Regions from separate parts of the Streptomyces sp. SCSIO ZS0520 genome, predicted to be linked through region 2. Evidence: riboswitches for the same ligand, from Rfam matches in the RefSeq annotation. Region 2 holds a riboswitch; each other region holds the start of a gene.
What was found. A riboswitch is a leader RNA that binds a small molecule or an ion and turns the genes downstream of it on or off. The one in region 2 is predicted to bind cobalamin.
Positions count from the first base shown of each region.

Region 1 (4,703 bases), 540 kb from region 2:
AAAGGGCCCGTACCGCCGTGGACTTGGCGGTGCCCTTCTCGCCGCGGACGAGCACACCGCCGACCGCCGGGGACACGGCGTTCAGCAGCAGCGCCAGGCGCAGGTCGTCCTGGCCCACCAGTGCGGTGAACGGATAGGGGGTGCTCATGCGTCGCCCTCCAGATTGCCTTCGTGTGCGGGGTGTACGGGATGTGCGCGGGCTGGGCCGGGTACGGGGGTCACGGCGCCCCCGGCGGGACGAAGGGCAGGTCCGCGGGCGGCCCCGACTCGATGAGCCGCCACAGGGCATCGGTGTCCGCGTGCTCCTCGATCAGGTCGCCCAGGTGGTCGAGCTGCTGCTCGCGCAGCGCGGCGAAGGAGGTGCCGGGCGCGGGCACGAAGCGGCGGCCCGCGACCGCCGCGACCTCGCGCAGGAAGGCCCGCCGGAAGCCGTCCGACTCCAGCGAGCCGTGCCAGTGCGTGCCCCAGACCGAGCCCGAGCGGCAGCCGTCCAGGAAGGCCTCGCCGCCGGTGACCTCGGCGAGGCCGTGGTGGATCTCGTACCCCTCGACCCGCTCGCCGAAGGCCTCGCCGTGCGGCCTGCCGAGGGTCTTCTCGCGGGCGAAGCGCACCCGCAGCGGCAGCAGCCCGAGCCCCTCGACGGTGCCCGCGCGGGACTCCACCTCGTCCTCGATGCGCTCCCCGAGCAGCTGGAAGCCGCCGCAGATGCCGAGCACCGGGCGGCCCTCGGCGGCCCGGCGTGCCAGGGCCCCGGCGAGCCCGCGCTCGCGCAGCCAGCCGAGGGCCCGCACGGTGCCGCGGGTGCCGGGCACGATCACCAGGTCCGCGTCGGCGAGTTCCGCGGCGCGGTCCACGAAGCGCACCACCACGCCCGGTTCGGCGGCCAGCGCGTCCACATCGGTGAAGTTCGACATCAGCGGTACGGCGCAGACCGCGACCCGCAGCACCTGAGGCCCGGCGGGCTCGCTGACCGCCGACTCGCGCACCGCCCCGCGCAGCGAGACGGCCAGGCCGTCCTCCTCGTCGATGCCGAGGCCGTGCCGGAAGGGCAGCACGCCGTAGGTGCGGCGGCCGGTGAGCGACCGGAGCATGTCCAGGCCCGGTTCGAGCAGGGAGACATCGCCGCGGAACTTGTTCACCAGGTATCCGGCGAGCAGCGCCTGGTCCTCGGGGGCGAGCAGCGCCGTCGTACCGAAGAAGGAGGCGAAGACCCCGCCGCGGTCGATGTCGCCGACCACCAGGACCGGCAGCCGCGCCGCCCGGGCGATGCCCATGTTGACCAGGTCGGTACGGCGCAGATTGATCTCGGCGGGGCTGCCCGCGCCCTCGCAGATCACCGCGTCGTGGCTGCTCCGCAGCTCCTCCAGGCACTCCACGACGGTGGCGAGCAGGGCCTCGCGGCCGCCGCCGTGCAGGCCCGTGCCGAGGCGCGCGTCCCCGGTGCCGAAGAAGCCGCGGGCGCTCAGCTCGCCCACCGGGCGCCCCTTCAGGACGACTTGGCTGGTGCGGTCGCCGCCCGGCTTCAGCAGGACCGGGTTCATCAGGGCGCTCGGCTCGACACGGCAGGCCTGGGCCTGCATCGCCTGGGCCCGGCCGATCTCCGCGCCCTCCCGGGTGACGAAGGAGTTGAGGGACATGTTCTGGCCCTTGAAGGGCGCCACCTTCACGCCCTGCCGCACCAGCCACCGGCAGATGCCCGCCGTGACCACGCTCTTGCCCGCGTCCGAGGTGGTCCCCGCGACGAGCAGCCCCCCGCCGTTCACCGGGCACCCGCCCGGGTCCGCACGAGGCTCGCCGCCGCGCACACCACCAGGCTGAGCGCGGTGATCCGGCGCGAGAGCCGCACCGCCCGCCGGATGTCGGTCACCTCGACCTCCCGGCCGCCGCCGCCCAGCACGGGGCGGTGCTCGACCCGGCCCCCGTAGGAGAGGGTGCCGCCGAGCCGTACGCCGAGCGCGCCCGCGAACGAGGCTTCCACCGGGCCCGCGTTGGGGCTCGGGTGCGCGCCCGCGTCCGCGCGCCAGGCCCGGGCGGCGCCCCGCGGGTCCCCGCCCGCCAGGACGGCGAGGGCGGCGGTGAGCCGGGCGCCGGGCGCGCCCGTGAGGTCGTCGAGGCGGGCGGCGGCCCAGCCGAAGCGGCGGTGGCGGGGCGACTTGTGGCCGACCATCGCGTCCAGGGTGTTGACCGCGCGGAAGCCGAGCAGCCCCGGCACCCCGGCGAGGGCGCCCCAGACCAGGGCGCCGACCACCGCGTCGGAGGTGTTCTCGGCCACCGACTCGACGACCGCGCGCGCCATGCCCGCCGCGTCGAGGGACTCCGGGTCCCGGCCGCACAGATGCGGCAGCCGGGCGCGGGCGGCCCCGGTGTCCCCGGCGGCGAGCGCCTCGCCGATCGCGGTGGCCTCCCGGGCCAGCGAGGTGCCGCCGACCACCGCCCAGGTGGCCGCCGCGGTCAGCGCGGTGGCGGCGGCGGGGGAGCGGCGCACCAGTCGGGCGGCCAGCGCGCCGGCGCCCACGACGCTTCCGGCGCAGAGGGCGGTGTGCAGTGCGCCCCAGCCCCGGTGGTCGCGCCACAGGAGGTGTTCCAGCGCCGCCGCCCCGCGTCCGAACACGGCGACCGGATGCCCGCGGCGGGGATCGCCGAACAGGAGGTCACCGAGGAGACCGGTGGCGGCGCCGCAGGCGAAGACCCGTTCGGCACCCATCGCTCAGGCCGCCGGCTCGCCTCGGCGGGGTGCGGTGGCGCGCGGGGCGCGTTCGGCAGGGGAATCCAGAGGCGGGCGGCCCGGCATCGCTATGTGTCCTCACTCAGGGTCCGCGCCCCGGTTCGACGTGATGACGACGGCGAGAGTCTCCTGGCTTCCGGATCGGCGGCTCCCCGCGGGCCGGGACCACCCTGGGTGGGCCGTGGCTCGTACTGGGGGAGCGCTTTCTCCGGTGACAGTGGCGGGACCGCGCCGGACTCGCACCGGCTTCCTCTCTGCCGCCGTACTTCGGCTCGGGGCAGTCCACCACGCACCGCCACCCCCGTCAACTGGCCGCTGACCTGGGCGGGAAGAGTGTGCCGATCCCCACAGCCGGGGCCCGGCGGGCCGCTTGGCGCCGGGCGCCGACGTACGGGCGCCCCGGTCCCTCGCGGACGAGGTTCCGGGGCGCGCGTCGTGCACGGGCCGCGCGGGGGCGGCCCGTTGGTGTTTCAGGCGACGATCAGCTGGATTCCGTATCCGACCACCGCGGCGCAGGCCACGAAGCAGAGGCAGGCGCCGGTGGTGGCCAGTGCCGTGCCTCCCTGCCGGCTCACGGCGGCCTCGCGGCGGGCGAGGCCGACGACGCCGAGGGTGAAGACGCCGACCATGGCGACGGTCACCACGAGGCTGACTCCGAAGACGGAACCGAGCGCTGCCCAGTCGATGTTCATGCCGGCTCCTCAGGCGGTCGCGCGGAGCGGCTGGGTGGGCGCCTGCTCCGCGGTGGCGGTGTCGGGGGTCGCGGCCGCCTCGGCGGCCTGGGTGGCGGTGGGCGGCGGGGTGACGGCCGCGATCGCGGTGGTCACCACCCCGGCGGGTTCGGCGCTGCCGATGTCGTTGACGTTGTGCTGGTCCACCGGCTGCCTGCGGGAGAGCAGCCAGATGGTTCCGGAGCCGCCGACGAGCAGCGCGCCGGTGAGGACGGTGCCCCAGTTGCCCTGTTCGGTGAGGAGTTGGGCGCCCGCGCCGACCAGGCCCGCGGCCGGGAGGGTGAGCCCCCAGGCGGCGAACATCCGGGTCGCGGTCGACCAGCGGACCACCCCGCCCTTGCGGCCGAGCCCCGCGCCCATCACCGAGCCCGAGCAGGCCTGGGTGGTGGAGAGCGAGAAGCCGAGGTGCGAGGAGGCGAGGATCACGGTCGCCGCGCTGGTCTGGGCGGCGAAGCCCTGCGGCGGCGCGAGATCGGTCAGGCCCTTGCCCATGGTGCGGATGATGCGCCAGCCGCCGAGGTAGGTGCCGAGCGCGATGGCCAGACCGGCCGAAGTGATCACCCAGACCGGCGGGTTGGAGCCGGGGGAGAGCACGCCGCCGGTGACGAGGGCGAGGGTGATGATGCCCATCGTCTTCTGCGCGTCGTTGGTGCCGTGCGCGAGGGAGACCAGACCGGCGGAGGCGATCTGCCCGGCGCGGTACCCCTTCGCGGTGGCCTTCTCGTCGGTGCCCCTGCCGAGCCGGTAGGTGAGCCGGGTGGCGAAGGCCGCCGCGATCCCGGCGACCAGGGGTGCGGCGAGGGCGGGGAGCAGGACCTTGGTGACGACCGTGGAGCCGTTGACCGAGGACCAGCCCGCCGACATCACCGCGGCGCCGATCAGGCCGCCGAAGAGCGCGTGGGAGGAACTCGACGGCAGGCCCAGCAGCCAGGTCAGCAGATTCCAGAGGATGGCGCCCACCAGCGCCGCGAAGATCACTTCGGTGCGAATGCCGTCCTCGTCGATGATTCCACCGGAGATCGTCTTGGCGACCTCCACGGAGAGGAAGGCGCCTACGAGATTCAGCACGGCGGACATCGCCACCGCTGTCTTGGGCTTCAGTGCGCCCGTCGAGATGGTCGTGGCCATCGCGTTGGCTGTGTCGTGGAAACCATTGGTGAAGTCGAACACGAGGGCGGTGATGATCACGACCCCGAGCAGGAGGGTGAAGTGTTCCATTAACCCAGGCTTCGAGTGGACGTCATTGG
Region 1 is NZ_CP092644.1:6,679,030-6,683,732, forward strand. Features, by position in the region: gene MID12_RS27035 (putative cobaltochelatase) at 1-148, opposite strand, end outside; gene MID12_RS27040 (cobyric acid synthase) at 219-1,763, opposite strand; gene MID12_RS27045 (cobalamin biosynthesis protein) at 1,760-2,704, opposite strand; cobalamin riboswitch at 2,848-2,979, opposite strand; gene MID12_RS27050 (hypothetical protein) at 3,196-3,417, opposite strand; gene MID12_RS27055 (inorganic phosphate transporter) at 3,427-4,674, opposite strand.
Region 1: another riboswitch for cobalamin. It lies ahead of MID12_RS27045 (cobalamin biosynthesis protein); the one in region 2 lies ahead of MID12_RS24660 (prenyltransferase/squalene oxidase repeat-containing protein).

Region 2 (4,703 bases):
GGACGAGGCCCTTCAGCGGGACGTCCGCGCTGGAGGTGGTGACGATCCGGCCGGGCACCTCGGCCACCGAGGGGTCGGGGCGGAACAGGCCGGTGTCGGCGCCGATGTGCACGACGTGGACGCGGGAGGGCGCGACGCCGAGGTGGTCGACGATCTCCTGCCGGGAGCTGCCGGAGACGGTGAGCACCGACTCCAGCCTGCGGGCCACCCGCTTCTGCATCCGGGTGAAGGCGTACCAGCGGCGCACCGAGGCCCGGCGGCGCCAGTGCGGGGCGGCGTCCAGCTCCAACTGCCGGTCCACGGTGATCGGATGGTGGATGGTGGTGACGAGCGGGGCGCCGAGGTCGCCCAACAGCCCGTATCCGAGGGTCTGGTTGTCGTGCACGACGTCGAACTCCCCCGCGCGGGCGCGCAGATGGCGACCGGCCCGCAGCGAGAAGGTGAGCGGCTCGGGGAAGCCGCCGGTGAGCATGGTGGCGACTTCGAGGGCGTCGATCCAGTCGCGGTACTCGCCGCGCGCGGGTCTGCGGAAGGGGTCCGAGGGCCGGTAGAGGTCCAGGCTCGGCAGCTCGGTCAGGCGCGGATTGGGGGCGCCGCCGGTGCCGTTCCCGTCGAGGACGGGGTAGGGCTGGGCGCCGATGACCTCGACCTGGTGGCCGAGGCGGGCGAGTTCCCGGGACAGGTGCCGTACGTAGACGCCCTGGCCCCCGCAGTACGGGTTGCCCTTGTAGCTGAGCAGGGCGATGCGCAGCGGCCGGTCACCGTCGGGGGCGGAGCCCGCGCGATGGCCGTCCTTCCTGGCCTCAGCGGTCACTCCGGGCCCCCTTCTCACGGCTCTTTCACGCGAGACTACGCGCGGCGCTAACCTAGAACAAGTTTCAGAGTGGAGCATTCCGGAACGCTCGGAGGATCGAATTTACCGGCTGGTAGCCCGTACTGTGCCGGGCGGACCAGGTGATTCGCGCCACGGCCGAGCCCCCTGCCATGCTGTGCCGTCCGGGGGCAGCGCGGCCCCGGCGCGGCGACGCTCCCGCACCCGGCAGCCCGCACGGAACGGACAGATGGCAACGCACGCACGGCCCTCGCATCCGGCCTCCCCGCAGACCGAGCGGCAGGCGGCCCGGCGCCGCCGGATGCTGCGCGCGAGCGCCGAGCTGGCCGCGCGGGGCGGCTTCGACGCCGTGCAGATGCGCGAGGTCGCCGAGGTCGCGCAGGTCGCCCTCGGCACCCTGTACCGCTACTTCCCGTCCAAGGTCCATCTGCTCGTGGCGACCATGCAGGACAAGCTCGGCCAGCTGCACACCACGCTGCGCGAGCGGCCCCCGGACGGGGCGGGCCCCGCCGAACGGGTCGCCGCGACCCTGATGCGCGCCTTCCGCGCCCTCCAGCGCGAACCGCTGCTCGCCGACGCCATGGTGCGCGCGCTGACCTTCGCCGACCGCTCGGTCAGCGCCGAGGTCGACCAGGTCACCCGGCAGACCATGGCGCTCATCCTGGACGCCATGGGCCTCGCGGATCCGAGCCCGGCGCAGCTGTCCGCGGTCCGGGTGATCGCGCACACCTGGCACTCGGCGCTGATCACCTGGGTCTCCGGCCGCGCCTCGATCACCCAGGTCGGCTTCGACATCGAGACGGTGTGCCGCCTCATCGACCTCACCTCGGCCGGGCCGCCCGAGGAGCCGCCGGGCCGAACCGCCCCCGGACCCGACCGGTAAAGTGACCGCGTCGTTCTCATGCCCGCCTCGGGGGAAGCCGGTGGAAACCCGGCGCTGACCCGCAACCGTGAGCCGCCCGTCCCCGAAACGGCGGCGAGCCGGAATGCCCGGGGCGGATATGACCGGCTCGCGTCACCGGGACCCCGGTGACAGGCACCGTCGAGGCATACGGGGCCGCAGCCGCCCGGTGCTCCGCGTGCCGTGCCGCGCGGCTCCGCCACAGGGAGAGGCACCGCCGCTCATGAACGTTCGCCGCACCGCAGCGGTTCTCGCCGCCGTCGCCGTGACCGGGGCGGCCTCCGCACCGGCCGCGCTCGCCGAGACCCCGAAGCCGTCCCCCTCGGTGGCCCTGCCCTCCGGCCTGTACGGGAAGGCGGACCCGCAGTTCGACGGGGTCTGGCGGCAGTCGCTCGCCTTCCTCGCCCAGGACACCGCCTCGGTGCGGCCCGCGGACAAGGCGGTCGACTGGCTCACCGGACAGCAGTGCGCGGACGGCTCCTTCGCCCCCTTCCGCGCCGACGCCGCCGCGGCCTGCGGCAAGAAGACCCCCGTGGACAGCAACAGCACGGCCGCCGCGGTGCAGGCCCTCGCCGCGCTCGGCGGGCACGAGAAGACCACCGGCAAGGCGGTCGGCTGGCTGAAGTCGGTGCAGAACAAGGACGGCGGCTGGGGCTACAACCCGGGCGGCGCCAGCGACACCAACTCCACCTCCCTGGTCATCGGCGCCCTGAAGGCCGCGGGCGAGGACCCGGCCGCGGTGCGCAAGGGCGGCAAGTCGCCCTTCGACGCGCTGGACGCGCTGACCGTGCCCTGCACCGTCAAGGACGGCGGCGGCGCCTTCGCCTTCCAGCCCGGCAAGTCCGCGGGCGGGCAGCAGCCGGGCCCGCTGGAGCCCAACGCGGACGCCTCCGCCGCCGGAGTCCTCGGCAGCCTCGGCAAGGGCCTGGCCGCCACCGGGGGCGGGAAGGACGCGGGCGGCGCCTGCGTCGAGCCCGGCGCGGCCACCCCGAAGGAGAGCGCGGCGGGCGCCGCGGACTACCTGGAGAAGGAGCTGACGGGCGGCACCCATCTGATGTCGGTGATGCCGGGCGCCGAGAAGAAGCCCGACTTCGGCAACACCGCGGACACCGTGGTCGCGCTGGCCGCCGCGGGCCGCCCGGACGCGGCCCGTAAGGCGTACGGCTGGCTGGAGAAGAACGCGGCCGACTGGGCGCGCGGGGGCGGTCCCGCCGCCTACGCGCAGCTGGTGCTCGCCGCGCACGCCGTCGGCGCCGACCCCCGCGCCTTCGGCTCCACCGACCTGGTCGGCGCGCTCGACGCCCAGGGCCCGGCGCCCGAGTCGCAGAAGGACGGCAGCGCCGAGGACGCCGCGCAGGACAAGGAGAAGGACGAGGACGGCACCAGCGTCTGGTGGATCGTCGGCGTCGGGCTCGTCGCCGGTATCGGGGTCGGCTTCCTGTTCAGCAGCCGCAACAAGAAGCAGGGGAAGTGACCGGCCGGGTCCCGGAGTCGGCGGCCCCGGCGGACGGGCGCCGCACCCCGGCACCCCGCCGCGCGCCCGCCCTGGCCGCCCCGCTCGCCGCCGTACTGACCGCCGTACTCGCCGTCCTGCTCGCGGCGGCGCCCGCGGGGGCCGCCGGTTACCGGTACTGGTCCTTCTGGGAGCGCGAGAACAACGCCTGGCGGTACGCGAGTCAGGGCCCCTCGCTGACGCGCCCCGCGGACGGGTCGGTGCAGGGCTTCCGGTTCTCCGTGAGCGAGGACTCGAAGGACGCCGCCAAGCCGCGCGGCGAGGCCGACTTCGGCACGGTCTGCGCGGACACCCCGGCCGAGAAGGGCCGCAAACGCCTCGCCCTGGTCCTCGACTTCGGCACCCCGGCCGACGCCCCCGGGGGCGAGTCGCCGCCGAAGCCGCGCACCGTCTGCGCGCGGGTGCCCGCCGACGCCAGCACCGCCGAGGCGCTCGCCGCGGTGGCCGAACCGCTGCGCTACGACAGCAAGGCCCTGCTCTGCGCGATCGCGGGCTACCCGAAGTCCGGCTGCGGCGAACAGGTCTCGGGCGAGGCCGAGCGCGAGCCCGGCACCCGAGGCGAGGCCGGGGACGGCTCCGGCGGCGAGGACGGCGGCCCCTCCTTCGGCCTGATCGGCGGCGGCGCCCTGGTCGTCCTGGTGGCCGTCGCCGCCGGGGTGCGGGCCAAGCGCCGCCGCGGCTGAGGCCCGCCGCCGTGCCCCGCACCACCGCCATGCCCCGCCGCGGCCCGCTGCGCCCGGCCCCCTTCGCGAGCCGCTCGGGCGCCCTGCACCCCGGGGCCTGGTGGCTGTGGGCGCTCGGCCTCGGCACCGCCGCCTCGCGCACCACCAATCCGCTGCTCCTCGCCCTGCTGATCGCGGTCGCCGGGTACGTGGTGGCCGCGCGCCGGACCTCGGCGCCCTGGGCCCGCTCGTACGGGGCCTTCGTGCGCCTGGGACTGGTGGTCCTCGGTATCCGGCTCCTGTTCGCGGTGGTCCTCGGATCGCCGATCCCGGGATCGCACGTCCTCCTCACGCTGCCGGAGGCGCCGCTGCCCGACTGGGCGCAGGGCGTGCGGATCGGCGGCCGGGTCACCGCCGAGGGCCTGGTCTTCGCCGCCTACGACGGGCTCAAGCTCGCCACCCTGCTGATCTGCGTCGGCGCCGCGAACGCCCTGGCCAGCCCCTTCCGCCTGCTCAAATCGCTGCCGGGCGCGCTCTACGAGGTGGGGGTCGCCGTGGTGGTCGCGATGACCTTCGCCCCGCAGCTGATCGCGGACATCGGCAGGCTGCGGGCGGCCCGGCGGCTGCGCGGGCGCCCCGACAAGGGGCTGCGCGGACTCCTCCAGGTCGGACTGCCGGTCCTGGAGGGCGCCTTGGAGCGCTCGGTGGCGCTCGCCGCCGCCATGGACGCCCGCGGCTTCGGCCGCACCACCCCGGTCTCCGCCGCGCTCCGGCGCACCACCGGCGCCCTGACCC
Region 2 is NZ_CP092644.1:6,134,620-6,139,322, reverse strand. Features, by position in the region: gene MID12_RS24670 (glycosyltransferase family 4 protein) at 1-814, opposite strand, end outside; gene MID12_RS24665 (TetR family transcriptional regulator) at 1,062-1,715, shown strand; cobalamin riboswitch at 1,712-1,845, shown strand; gene MID12_RS24660 (prenyltransferase/squalene oxidase repeat-containing protein) at 1,957-3,207, shown strand; gene MID12_RS24655 (SCO2322 family protein) at 3,204-3,929, shown strand; gene MID12_RS24650 (energy-coupling factor transporter transmembrane component T) at 3,959-4,703, shown strand, end outside.

Region 3 (4,703 bases), 1.4 Mb from region 2:
CGCCCTCGACCCGGACCTGCACCGGGGCCTCGGTGGGCTCGCTCATCCGCGTGCTCCCGTCAGGCTCCGGGCGACGATGACGCGCATGATCTCGTTGGTCCCTTCCAGGATCTGGTGGACCCGCAGGTCCCGGACGATCTTCTCCACCCCGTACTCGGCCAAGTAGCCGTATCCGCCGTGCAGTTGCAGCGCCCGGTCGGCGACGGAGAAGCCGGTGTCGGTGGCGAAGCGCTTGGCCATGGCGCACAGCTGCGGGGCGTCCGCGGTGCCCTGGTCGAGGGCGTCCGCGGCCTGCCGTACGAGGGCCCGGGCGGCGGCGAGTTCGGTGGCCATGTCGGCGAGCCGGAACTGCAGGGCCTGGGCGTCCAGCAGGGTGGCGCCGAAGGCCTCCCGGTCGCGCAGATAGGCCAGGCCCCGGTCCAGGGCGTTCTGCGCGCCGCCGAGCGAGCAGGCGGCGATGCCGAGGCGGCCGCCGTTGAGGCCGTTCATGGCGATCCGGAAGCCGCCGCCCTCCGGCCCGAGCAGCCGGTCGGCGGGCAGCCGCACCCCGTCGAGCAGGACCTGCCGGGTGGGCTGGGCGTTCCAGCCCATCTTGCGTTCGTTCGGGCCGAAGGAGACGCCGGGGTCGTCGCGTTCGACGAGGAAGGCCGAGATCCCGCCGGGCCCGTCCGCGCCGGTGCGCGCCATGACCACGTACACCTGGGAGGCGCCCGCCCCGGAGATGAACTGCTTCACCCCGGTCAGCACCCAGTGGTCCTTGTCGCGCACCGCGCGGGTGCGCAGCGCGGCGGCGTCGGAGCCCGCGCCCGGTTCGGTGAGGCAGTAGCTGCCGAGCTGCTCCATGGCGCACAGCGCGGGCAGGAAGCGGGCCCGCTGGGCGGGGGAGCCGTAGCGGTCGATCATCCAGCCGACCATGTTGTGGATGGAGAGGTAGCCCGCGATCGAGGGGCAGCCGGTGGCCAGCGCCTCGAAGATCAGCACCCCGTCGGCGCGGGAGAGCCCCGAACCGCCCAGGTCCTCGCGGACGTAGACCCCGCCGAGGCCGAGCCCCGCGGCCTTGCGGAGCACGTCGACGGGGAAGTGCTTGTCCTGGTCCCAGCCGAGGGCGCCCGGGGCGAGATGCTCGCGGGCGAAGTCCAAGGTGGTCTCGACGACGGCGAGTTGGTCCTCGTTGAGGAGAGTGGTCATGCCGTCACCCCATGGTCGGGATGGTGAAGCTCGCGCCCTCCTTGGCCCCGGAGGGCCAGCGCGAGGTGACGGTCTTGGTACGGGTGTAGAAGCGGACCGCGTCCGGGCCGTGCTGCCCCAGGTCGCCGAAGCCGGACCGCTTCCAGCCGCCGAAGGTGTGGTAGGCCACCGGCACCGGGATCGGCACATTGACGCCGACCATGCCGGTGTCCACCCGCCGGGTGAAGTCGCGGGCCGTGTCGCCGTCCCGGGTGAAGAGCGCGACGCCGTTGCCGTAGGCGTGCTCGGTGGGCAGCCGCAGGGCCTCCTCGTAGTCGGCGGCGCGGACCACCGAGAGGACCGGGCCGAAGATCTCCTCCTGGTAGATCCGCATCCCCGGGGTGACCCTGTCGAAGAGCGAGGCCCCGGCGAAGAAGCCGCCCTCGTGCCCCTCGAGCGTGAAGTCCCGCCCGTCCACGACGAGTTCGGCGCCCTCCCGGACACCGAGGTCCACATAGCCGCGGACCCGGTCGACAGCGTCCCGGCCGACCAGCGGGCCGAAGTCCGCCGCCGGGTCGTCGCTGCGGCCGATGCGCAGGGAGCCGATCCGCTCCTTGAGGCGGGCGACCAGCGCCTCGGCGGTCTCCTCGCCGACCGGCACCGCCACCGAGATCGCCATGCACCGCTCGCCCGCCGAGCCGTAGCCCGCGCCGACCAGCGCGTCCACGGCCTGGTCGAGATCCGCGTCGGGCATCACGATCATGTGGTTCTTGGCGCCGCCGAAGCACTGCGCCCGCTTGCCGTGCGCGGCGGCGGTGGCGTAGATGTGCGCGGCGATCGGCGTGGAGCCGACGAAGCCGAGCGCTTGGACGCGCGGGTCCTCCAGGAGGGTGTCGACGGCCTCCTTGCCGCCGTTGACGACATTGAGGACGCCCGGCGGCAGGCCCGCCTCCAGGAAGAGTTCCGCGAGCCGCAGCGGCACCGAGGGGTCGCGCTCGGAGGGCTTGAGGACGAAGGAGTTGCCGCAGGCCAGGGCGGGCGCCGCCTTCCACAGCGGGATCATCGCGGGGAAGTTGAAGGGGGTGATGCCCGCGACCACGCCGAGCGGGCGCCGCAGCGAGTGGACGTCGATCCCGGCCCCGGCGTTGTCGGTGAACTCGCCCTTGAGCAGGTGCGGGATGCCCGCGGCGAACTCCACCACGTCGAGGCCGCGCGCCAGGTCGCCGTGCGCGTCCGCGACGGTCTTGCCGTGCTCGGCGGAGAGCAGCCGGGCCAGCGACTCCTTCTCGCCCTCGACGAGTTGGAGGAAGCGCAGCAGGACCCGGGCGCGGCGCTGCGGGTTCCACTCGCCCCACTCGCGCTGCGCCCCGGCGGCGTCCGCGACGGCCGCCCCGGTCTCGGCGCGGCCGGCCAGCGGCACCCTGGCCTGCACCTCGCCGGTGTTGGGGTCGAAGACATCGCCGTACGCACCCGAGGTCCCCGGGGTGTGCTTGCCGCCGATGAAATGGGTCAGTTCACGGACCATGGAAAGCCTGCTCTCGTCAGGTGGGATCCGGGGGATGGCAGGGCGGACCGGCGGCGCGCGCGGCAGCGCGCGGCCGTGGTCGGCCGGGAAGACGCGGAGACGAAGTGCCGTCAGGCGGTGCGCAGTCGCGCGTGCCGAAGCGGATCACCCAGGTCGTGGGTACGGACCGGTGCCATGCGTGTCTGCTCCATCCTCGTGGAAACACGGAACATCCCGCGGCCGGTATCCTGACTCCCGGATCAGCGCGCGTCCCCTTGCCTTCCCGACGGATCTCTCCGTCAGTGGCGTGTCCTGCGAGGACGAACTCCCCGGTCACAGTGGCGGGACCGCGCCGGAATCGCACCGGCTTCCCTGACACCGCGGGCCTTGGTCACGAACATATAGTTGGACGTCCTAGTAAGTCCACCCCGGCCCGGCCCCGGACGTGATTTCCGGCCGCGGCCCGCCCGATGGCGGCGGATGCTCACAGCTCTCCCCGCCACCAGGGGTCGTCCGGGCCGTCCGCGCGGATGATCCGGGCCCTGGCCAGGATCTTCTCGTCGAGCGGCCGCAGCAGCGCGCGCAGCTCGCGGGCGCTCTTGCGGGGCAGCAGATGGAGCGCGAGTTCCAGCCGGTCGCGGAAGTAGCCGGGGTCGCAGCCGCACTCCGGGATGCCGCAACTCGGGGCGCCGAAGGGGGGATCGGCCACCCGGCGCAGGGGGCCGTGGGCCAGGGCCCGCCAGTGCCAGAAGGCCTCGGCGGTCGCCTCCGGCCACAGGCGGGTCCGCTCCAGGCGGCACAGGGCCGCGACACAGGATCCGGAGACCGGGCCGACCGGAGGGAACCGGCGCCGACGGGGGCGCGGTACGGGAGTCTCGCCCCGCAGGGCGGAAGGGCGCCTACGCGGCATGGACCTTTCGGTGCGTCATCATGGCGGCACGCTACAACTCCCGTACCCGGCGCGGCCAGTGACTTGTGCGGGGACCGCGGGCCCGCCGCCGCCCGCCGCGGATGCTTGGATGGGAGGCCGATCGGCCAGGGAAGACAGCGAGCCGAGGCCGCCGCGCGGTGGCGGGCCCGAGGGAGACATGAGTACGCAAGAACGCCGCATCCTCGTCATCGGCATGGGCGCCGGCGACCCCGACCACCTCACCCTCGCCGCGGTGAAGGCGATGCGCCGGGCCGAGGTCTTCTTCGTCCTCGGCAAGGGCCGGGAGAAGGAGTCGCTGACCCGGCTGCGCCGCGAGATCCTCGACGAGCACCTCAGCGGCCCGTACCGGATCGTCGAGGCGGCCGACCCCTGGCGGGACCGCGCGCAGGAGGACCGCGCGGGCTACACCTCGGCGGTGCACGACTGGCGGCGGCGCCGGGCCGATGTCTGCGAGCGGCTGATCCGGGAGGAACTCGCCCCCGGCGGCACCGGCGCCTTCCTGGTCTGGGGCGACCCGGCGCTCTACGACAGCACCCTCGCCGTCCTGGCGGACATCCGCGCCCGCGGGACCGTGGACTTCGACCACGAGGTGGTCCCCGGCATCAGCAGCGTCTCGGCGCTCGCCGCACGCCACCGGATCACCCTCAACCGGGTCGGCCGCCCCGTCCGCCTCACCCCCGGGCGGCGGCTGGCCGAGGACTTCCCGAACGACGACGGCGACCTGGTGGTCATGCTCGACGCCCAGGAGGCCTACACCCGGCTCACGGGCGAGGGCGTCTGGATCTACTGGGGCGCCTATCTCGGCACCCCGGACGAGATCCTGGTGGCCGGGCCGCTGGACGAGGTCGCCGAGCGCATCACGCGCCTGCGCGCCGAGGCCCGCGCCCGGCACGGCTGGATCATGGACACCTATCTGCTGCGGCTTCAGCCGGAGGGCGGCGAGGGCTGAGCACCCTCAGCGCCGCGCCCCGGCGCCGAGGCGGCCCGCCCGATCGCCGCCACCAGGGGCAGCAGCCGCCGCGGCACGCGCTCGCGCAGGGCCACCTCGGTACGGGTGCGCACCACGCCCGGCATGCTGATCAACTGCTGGATCACGTCCTC
Region 3 is NZ_CP092644.1:7,487,300-7,492,002, forward strand. Features, by position in the region: gene MID12_RS30665 (enoyl-CoA hydratase/isomerase family protein) at 1-46, opposite strand, end outside; gene MID12_RS30670 (acyl-CoA dehydrogenase family protein) at 43-1,188, opposite strand; gene MID12_RS30675 (CoA-acylating methylmalonate-semialdehyde dehydrogenase) at 1,193-2,692, opposite strand; cobalamin riboswitch at 2,892-3,069, opposite strand; gene MID12_RS30680 (hypothetical protein) at 3,156-3,581, opposite strand; gene cobF (precorrin-6A synthase (deacetylating)) at 3,760-4,551, shown strand; gene MID12_RS30690 (Lrp/AsnC family transcriptional regulator) at 4,527-4,703, opposite strand, start outside.
Region 3: another riboswitch for cobalamin. It lies ahead of MID12_RS30675 (CoA-acylating methylmalonate-semialdehyde dehydrogenase); the one in region 2 lies ahead of MID12_RS24660 (prenyltransferase/squalene oxidase repeat-containing protein).